DNA from 2 places in the Salmonella sp. HY31 genome. Region 1 is predicted to be linked to the other one. Evidence: predicted binding sites of a transcription regulator. Region 1 holds the regulator's gene; the other holds the start of a gene.
The links. Region 1 encodes CRP, which controls carbon source genes, mostly activating them, when cyclic AMP is high. Its sites were predicted from a motif close to ATGTGANNNNNNTCACAT; they were not measured.
Positions count from the first base shown of each region.

Region 1 (4,215 bases):
GGGCAACTCAAATCAATGCGCCGTATCCGCGAGTTTGACGACCTGATCACCGCGAAAATTCATGGCTTTGCCGACGCCATCGACTACTATCGTCAGTGTAGCGCCATGCCGTTGCTTAACCAGATTGCTAAACCGACGCTGATTATTCATGCCAAAGACGATCCGTTTATGGATCATCATGTGATCCCTAAAGCGGAAGATCTGCCCCCACACGTGGAGTATCAGTTAACTGAGCATGGCGGACACGTAGGATTTATCGGCGGTACGCCGCTGCGCCCTGAAATGTGGCTGGAACGCCGAATTCCTGACTGGCTGACAACGTATCTGGAGGCGTCATCATGATCATTCCCTGGCAGGGGCTCTCCCCCGACACGCTGGACAACCTGCTCGAAAGCTTTGTGTTGCGCGAAGGCACCGATTATGGTGAACATGAACGTTCGCTTGAACAAAAAGTCGCGGACGTAAAACGTCAACTGCAATCCGGCGAGGCCGTTCTGGTATGGTCTGAATTACATGAAACGGTCAATATTATGCCGAAAAAACAGTTTCGCGAATAAAACGCCTTTGACGGCAATACATTATTATTAAAGCTTAATCATGGAGTTGCCATGTCAGCCAAACATCCGGTGATAGCAGTAACAGGGTCAAGTGGCGCGGGGACCACCACCACCAGCCTCGCGTTTCGTAAAATTTTCGCGCAGTTAAATCTGCACGCCGCCGAGGTGGAAGGCGACAGTTTTCATCGTTATACCCGCCCGGAAATGGACATGGCGATCCGCAAAGCGCGCGACGCCGGGCGGCATATCAGCTATTTCGGGCCTGAAGCCAATGACTTCAGCCTGCTGGAACACACTTTCATTGAGTACGGGCAGACGGGTAAAGGCCAGTCACGTAAATATCTGCATACCTATGATGAAGCCGTACCGTGGAATCAGGTTCCCGGCACGTTTACACCCTGGCAGCCGCTTCCCGAGCCGACCGATGTGCTGTTTTATGAAGGACTGCACGGCGGCGTCGTCACGCCGCAACATGATGTCGCGCGTCATGTTGATCTGTTGGTTGGCGTGGTGCCTATCGTCAACCTCGAATGGATTCAGAAACTGATTCGTGACACCGGCGAACGTGGACACTCCCGTGAAGCAGTGATGGATTCCGTGGTGCGCTCCATGGACGACTACATCAATTACATTACGCCGCAGTTCTCCCGTACCCATATTAACTTCCAGCGCGTGCCGACCGTCGACACCTCCAATCCGTTCGCCGCAAAGGGCATTCCGTCGCTGGATGAGAGTTTTGTGGTGATCCATTTCCGCAACCTGGAAGGGATCGATTTTCCCTGGCTACTGGCGATGCTCCAGGGCTCGTTCATTTCTCACATTAATACATTAGTGGTGCCGGGCGGCAAAATGGGACTGGCGATGGAGCTGATTATGTTGCCGTTGGTACAGCGATTAATGGAAGGCAAAAAAATCGAATAACCGCGTTGAAACGCCCGATGGCGCTACGCTTATCGGGCCTACGGGATAAAAACTGGTAGGTCCGATAAGGCGAAGCCGCCATCAGATAATGATAATCACGCCGCAATCACTTCATACGAATGGGTAATATGGACCGCTTTTTCCAGCATTAGCGCCACCGAGCAATATTTTTCCGCAGAGAGATCAACAGCGCGCGCGACGGCAGCCTCTTTCAGATCGCTGCCGGTAACCATAAAATGCAAATTAATGTGCGTAAACAGGCGCGGCGCGTCTTCCCGGCGCTCGGATGTCAGCTTCACTTCGCAGTTGGTGACATTCTGACGCCCCTTTTGTAGGATCGATACCACATCAATAGCGCTACATCCGCCAGCCGCCATTAATACCATCTCCATCGGACTCGGCGCTTTGTCACCGGAGTTGCCATCCATTAAAATCTGGTGGCCGGAGGAAGACTCTCCGAGGAACGTGAGTCCTTCAACCCACTTTACACGCGCTTGCATATTTCGTAACTCCAATGTTTCAATTTTCCTGAAAGATTACGCGCATACAACAAAACTCGCAATGGAAGGCGACTTGGGTCATGCTGAAGCGAGACACCAGGAGACACACGGCGAAAGCTATGCTAAAACAGACAAGATGCTACAGTAATACATTGACGTACTGCATGTATGCAGAGGACATCACATTACAGGCTACAGTCTATTTTCGTAGCCCTCTTCCCAGGTAGCGGGAAGCATATTTTTGCAACCCCAGAGACAGTGCCGTTTTCTGGCTCTGGAGACAGCTTATAACAGAGGATAACCGCGCATGGTGCTTGGCAAACCGCAAACAGACCCGACTCTTGAATGGTTCTTGTCTCATTGCCACATTCATAAGTACCCGTCAAAGAGCACGCTGATTCACCAGGGTGAAAAAGCAGAAACGCTGTACTACATCGTTAAAGGCTCCGTGGCAGTGCTGATCAAAGATGAGGAAGGGAAAGAAATGATTCTTTCTTATCTGAATCAGGGTGATTTTATTGGTGAATTGGGCCTGTTTGAAGAAGGCCAGGAACGCAGCGCCTGGGTACGTGCGAAAACCGCATGTGAGGTCGCTGAAATTTCCTACAAAAAATTTCGCCAATTAATCCAGGTAAACCCGGATATTCTGATGCGCCTCTCTTCCCAGATGGCTCGTCGCTTACAAGTCACGTCTGAAAAAGTAGGTAACCTCGCCTTCCTCGACGTCACCGGGCGTATCGCTCAGACGCTGCTGAATCTGGCGAAACAGCCCGATGCCATGACGCACCCGGATGGGATGCAGATCAAAATCACCCGTCAGGAAATTGGCCAGATCGTCGGCTGCTCCCGCGAAACCGTTGGTCGTATTTTGAAGATGCTGGAAGATCAAAACCTGATCTCCGCGCATGGCAAGACCATCGTCGTCTACGGCACCCGTTAATCCCGTCAGAATGGCGCGTTTTATCATGCGCCATTTTTGTTTGCATCGATGTGGCGAAGACTGATTTATCACCCAGAGATTAATTACGCACTACGGCAAACGCTGGTGCTGTGCCTGCCTGTGGCTGTCGGTTTATTGATAGGCCAGCTACACCTGGGATTACTTTTCTCTCTCGTTCCCGCCTGCTGCAACATTGCAGGTCTGGATACACCGCACAAACGCTTTTTTAAACGCCTGATCATCGGCGCGTCGCTGTTCGCCGGATGCAGTCTGGCAACGCAACTCCTGCTGGCGGAATCCGTCCCCCTGCCGTTGATCCTGACCGGGCTCACGCTGGTGCTTGGCGTGACGGCGGAAATTAGCCCACTTCATGCGCGGCTACTGCCAGCGTCGCTGATTGCCGCCATATTTACCCTGAGCCTTGCGGGATACATGCCCGTCTGGGAGCCGCTGCTTATTTATGCGCTGGGCACCCTATGGTACGGCGTGTTTAACTGGTTTTGGTTCTGGCTATGGCGCGAACAGCCGCTGCGCGAGTCATTGAGTTTGTTATATCGTGAACTGGCCGATTACTGCGAAGCGAAATACAGCCTGCTCACCCAACATATCGATCCGGAAAAAGCGCTGCCTCCCCTGCTGATACGCCAGCAAAAAGCGGTCGATCTCATTACCCAGTGTTACCAACAGATGCATATGCTTTCGGCGCACAACAATAATGATTACAAGCGCCTACTGCGGGCTTTTCAGGAAGCGATGGATTTGCAGGAACACATCTCCGTCAGCCTGCATCAGCCGGAAGAGGTACAGAAACTGGTAGAACGCAGCCATGCGGAAGAGGTAATTCGCTGGAATGCGCAAACGGTCGCCGCTCGCCTGCGCGTGCTGGCGGATGACATCCTTTATCATCGTCTGCCGACGCGCTTCTCTATGGAAAAACAGATTGGCGCGCTGGAGAAGATTGCCAATCAACATCCTGAAAACCCGGTAGGCCAGTTCTGCTATTGGCACTTCAGCCGAATCGCCCGCGTGCTGCGTACTCAGCGACCGCTTTACGCCCGCGACCTGATGGCCGATAAACAGCGTCGCCTGCCACTACTCCCGGCGCTGAAAAATTATGTGTCGCTTAAATCGCCGGCGCTACGCAACGCCGGACGCATTAGCGTAATGATGAGTATCGCCAGTCTGATGGGCAGCGCGTTGCACCTGCCCAAACCGTACTGGATCCTCATGACGGTGCTGTTTGTCACCCAAAACGGCTATGGCGCGACGCGCGTACGTATTCTGCACCGTTCGGTCG
Region 1 covers NZ_CP170479.1:379,122-383,336, reverse strand. The annotation lists gene ACE15A_RS01715 (hydrolase) at 1-342, shown strand, start outside; gene ACE15A_RS01710 (YheU family protein) at 339-557, shown strand; gene ACE15A_RS01705 (phosphoribulokinase) at 609-1,478, shown strand; gene ACE15A_RS01700 (OsmC family protein) at 1,574-1,978, opposite strand; gene crp (cAMP-activated global transcriptional regulator CRP) at 2,286-2,918, shown strand; gene ACE15A_RS01690 (YccS/YhfK family putative transporter) at 2,967-4,215, shown strand, end outside.

Region 2 (4,215 bases), 480 kb from region 1:
CGCCCAGCGAAGTAATAAACGCTGCCAGTGAATCGATATGCGCCGCATAGTCCACCTGATCCGGGATAACCAGCAACCGCAGCTCCGCCAGTTTTCCCCGCGCAGCAAGAAAGCGGATACTGTGCTTAATACGCGCGTTATCACGCCCGGTCAGACGGTGATGACACTCACTCTTCCAGGCTTTCAGATCGAGCATTACGCCGTCGCAAACCGGCAGTAGTTTTTGCCAGCCGGTCTCGCTTAACTGACCATTACTGTCCACCAGACAGGTCAACCGTTGTAACAGCGGATCGGCTTTGATCGCCGTGAACAGCGCCACAATAAACGGTAATTGCGTGGTTGCCTCTCCGCCGCTGACGGTAATACCTTCAATAAACATCGATGCTTTACGAATATGACGCAGCACATCGTCAACGCTCATGGTCTGCGCCATTGGCGTTGCCTGCTGTGGGCACATTTTCAGGCAGGTATCACATTGCTCGCAGACGTCCGACCGCCATACCACTTTCCCGCCATCAACGCCGAGGGCGTGGTGGGGACACTGCGATACGCATTCCCCGCAGTCGTTACAGCGTCCCATCGTCCACGGGTTATGGCAATTCTTGCAGCGCAAATTGCAGCCCTGTAAGAATAATGCCAGGCGGCTGCCCGGCCCATCGACGCAGGAAAACGCAATGATCTTACTGACTAAAGCGCATCTGTTGTTCATGGCTGACTACGCGTGGCTGTCGTTCCAGGATACGGGTATTACGTGCGGCTTCTTCCCCCAGCCAGGTGGTATTGGTGCGCGAGCCTCCGGCGCGAAATTTCGTCAGATCCGACAGGCGCACCATATAACCGGTGACGCGCACCAGATCGTTGCCACTCACATTGGCGGTAAATTCCCGCATCCCGGCTTTAAACGCGCCAAGACAAAGCTGGACCAGCGCCTGCGGATTACGCTTGATGGTTTCGTCCAGCGTCAGAATGTCGCTGATCCCGGCATGATAAAAGGCGTGATGCGGCGCGACGGTTTGCAAATGGGTGATAGGGTCCGGTTCATCGCCATATGGCAGACGCGCGCCCGGCGTGGTGCCGATATCGGAACTGATGCCAGACTGGGCATGGAGCAGCGCCCGTTGCTTCCAGCCATACTTCACTGGCGTATTTTCGACAAAATCCGCCAGTTGGGCGCTAATACGGTAGCCCAGCTCGTTCGCCGTTTCATTCTTGCCGTAACGGGCGTTCAGGCCCGCGTTTTCGCACAGCAGGTTCACGGCTTCCGCCAGCCCGTACATACCGAACATTGGCGCAAAACGTTCGGGATCGATCAGACCTTCCTGTACAAGAAAGCTATTCTCAAAGAAATGTGACTTTTCATAAAGGAATTCACATCGTGAATTAATGATAGCGATCTGCTGTCGGCAGTAGTGCGGTAGCGTGCGTGAAAAGAAGTCATCGACAGACGTACTGCGTTCTGCCACAGCTTTCAGGTTGAGACGTACCAGCGTACTGCCGCCGCCGGCAAGCGGTAGCGAGTTATAACAACTGACGATGCCATAATGGCCTTTTGTGAAAATTTTATCATTTACCGGGCCGTTGGAAATGTGTGGCTTACTGCATTCGCAAATGTTTTTGGCGACCTCCAGCAGCAGATCGTCTGGCGTAATTTCCGCATCATAGATAAACGTCAGGTTAGGCGCTACCTGCTTTAGCTCGGCATCGGCGCGCAAAATCGCTCGTGTGACAGGCGTATCGGCAGGGCCAATATTGGCATGCATAAAGGCGTCTGGCAGCGTTCTGTCGAGATAACGCCAGAAACGTTTTATTCGAATATCGATCTCATTTTGTGTTAGAATTCTAACATACGGTTGCAGCAACGCATCAAGCTGACCGAGATAAACCGGCATGGACGTCACGGAAGGAACGTGATGATACAGAATGGTGAGTAGGGATAACGCATCATCCAGATCTTTCGCGCCTTCCAGTTCCAGCCACTGTGAACCGTTAGCCAGAAAACGGGCGTAATCGGGCAACACGTAGCGCGGTTTGAAGGGGGCGTGCCCCTCAAACATATCGCAAATGACGCCTTCATCCAGCGCCTGGCGGGCATCTTCCGGCAGGGCGGGATAAGGCAGGGCGTTTTCAGCTTCCAGCGCCAGAAAATGGCGTTTTTGTTCAGGCGTGAGCACCGGGCTGGTCACAATTTGCTGGCAACGCTGCTGGAGCGCAGTTTCGCATGAGGCAGGCATCTTCGTTTCCTCTTTATGCCGGGACAATGCGCTATTGTAGAAAATGGCGGCAAAACGACTTTGATCCTGATGCGCTTATCGCCCGGAGAACAGGCGATGATAGGTAAATAATTTGATTCAGATCTCATTACAGTAATGCAAATTTGTACGTAGTTTTCATTAACTGTGATGTATATCGAAGTGTAATCGCGAGTGAATGTTAGAATACTAACAGACTCGCAAGGTGAAATTTTATACGGCAATGCCGTTGGAGAATGTCATGACTGATTTAAAAGCAAGCAGCCTGCGTGCGCTCAAACTGATGGATCTGACCACTCTGAACGATGACGACACCAATGAAAAAGTGATCGCTTTGTGTCATCAGGCAAAAACTCCGGTCGGGAACACGGCGGCGATTTGTATTTACCCACGTTTCATCCCGATTGCACGTAAGACTCTGAAAGAGCAAGGCACGCCGGACATCCGCATTGCAACGGTGACTAACTTCCCGCATGGCAATGATGACATCGATATTGCGCTGGCGGAAACCCGCGCGGCAATCGCCTACGGCGCCGATGAAGTGGACGTGGTATTCCCGTACCGCGCGTTGATGGCGGGTAACGAGCAGGTGGGTTTTGGCCTGGTGAAAGCCTGTAAAGACGCGTGTGCCGCAGCGAACGTATTGCTTAAAGTGATCATCGAAACCGGCGAGCTGAAAGAAGAGGCGCTGATTCGTAAAGCGTCTGAAATTTCCATTAAAGCGGGTGCAGACTTTATTAAAACGTCTACCGGTAAAGTGCCAGTGAACGCCACGCCGGAAAGCGCGCGTATCATGATGGAAGTGATCCGTGATATGGGCGTGGAAAAAACCGTAGGTTTCAAACCGGCGGGCGGCGTACGTACAGCGGAAGACGCGCAGAAGTTCCTCGCGATTGCAGACGAACTGTTTGGCGCTGACTGGGCAGATTCTCGTCACTACCGCTTTGGCGCTTCCAGCCTGCTGGCAAGCCTGCTGAAAGCGCTGGGTCACGGCGACGGTAAGAGCGCCAGCAGCTATTAATTGTTGCCTCTTCTTTTGTAGGCCGGGTAAGCGTAGCGCCACCCGGCAAGTGGGTTTGATGCCGGATGCGCCTGAATCCGGCCTAAAGCCGGCCTTCTACTCTTTTCCCTCAGGAGGGTATCGTGTTTCTCGCACAAGAAATTATTCGTAAAAAGCGTGATGGTCATGCGTTGAGTGACGAAGAAATTCGTTTCTTTATCAACGGTATTCGTGACAACACTATCTCGGAAGGACAGATTGCCGCCCTGGCGATGACCATCTTCTTCCACGATATGACCATGCCGGAGCGCGTTTCGCTGACCATGGCGATGCGGGATTCCGGTACTGTTCTTGACTGGAAAAGCCTGAATCTCAATGGCCCGATTGTCGATAAGCATTCGACCGGCGGCGTGGGGGACGTGACGTCTCTAATGCTGGGGCCAATGGTAGCGGCCTGCGGCGGCTATGTGCCGATGATCTCCGGTCGCGGCCTCGGACATACCGGCGGTACACTCGATAAACTGGAAGCGATCCCGGGCTTCGATATCTTCCCGGACGACAACCGTTTCCGCGAAATTATTCAAGACGTGGGTGTGGCGATTATTGGGCAAACCAGCTCGCTTGCACCGGCGGACAAACGTTTTTACGCCACCCGCGATATTACCGCGACGGTGGACTCTATTCCGCTGATCACCGGTTCCATCCTCGCCAAAAAACTGGCTGAAGGGCTGGATGCGCTGGTGATGGACGTAAAAGTCGGCAGCGGCGCGTTTATGCCGACCTATGAACTCTCGGAAGCGCTGGCTGAAGCGATTGTCGGCGTGGCGAACGGCGCGGGAGTTCGCACCACGGCGTTGTTAACCGACATGAACCAGGTGCTGGCTTCGAGCGCGGGTAACGCGGTGGAAGTGCGCGAAGCGGTGCAGTTCCTGACTGGCGAGTACCGCAATCCGCGCTTGTTTGACG
Region 2 covers NZ_CP170479.1:857,938-862,152, forward strand. The annotation lists gene ACE15A_RS04015 (YjjW family glycine radical enzyme activase) at 1-709, opposite strand, end outside; gene ACE15A_RS04020 (YjjI family glycine radical enzyme) at 681-2,231, opposite strand; gene deoC (deoxyribose-phosphate aldolase) at 2,491-3,270, shown strand; gene deoA (thymidine phosphorylase) at 3,393-4,215, shown strand, end outside.
Region 2: a site for CRP is predicted at 2,342-2,359, ahead of deoC (deoxyribose-phosphate aldolase). Genes of this name have one in related genera too.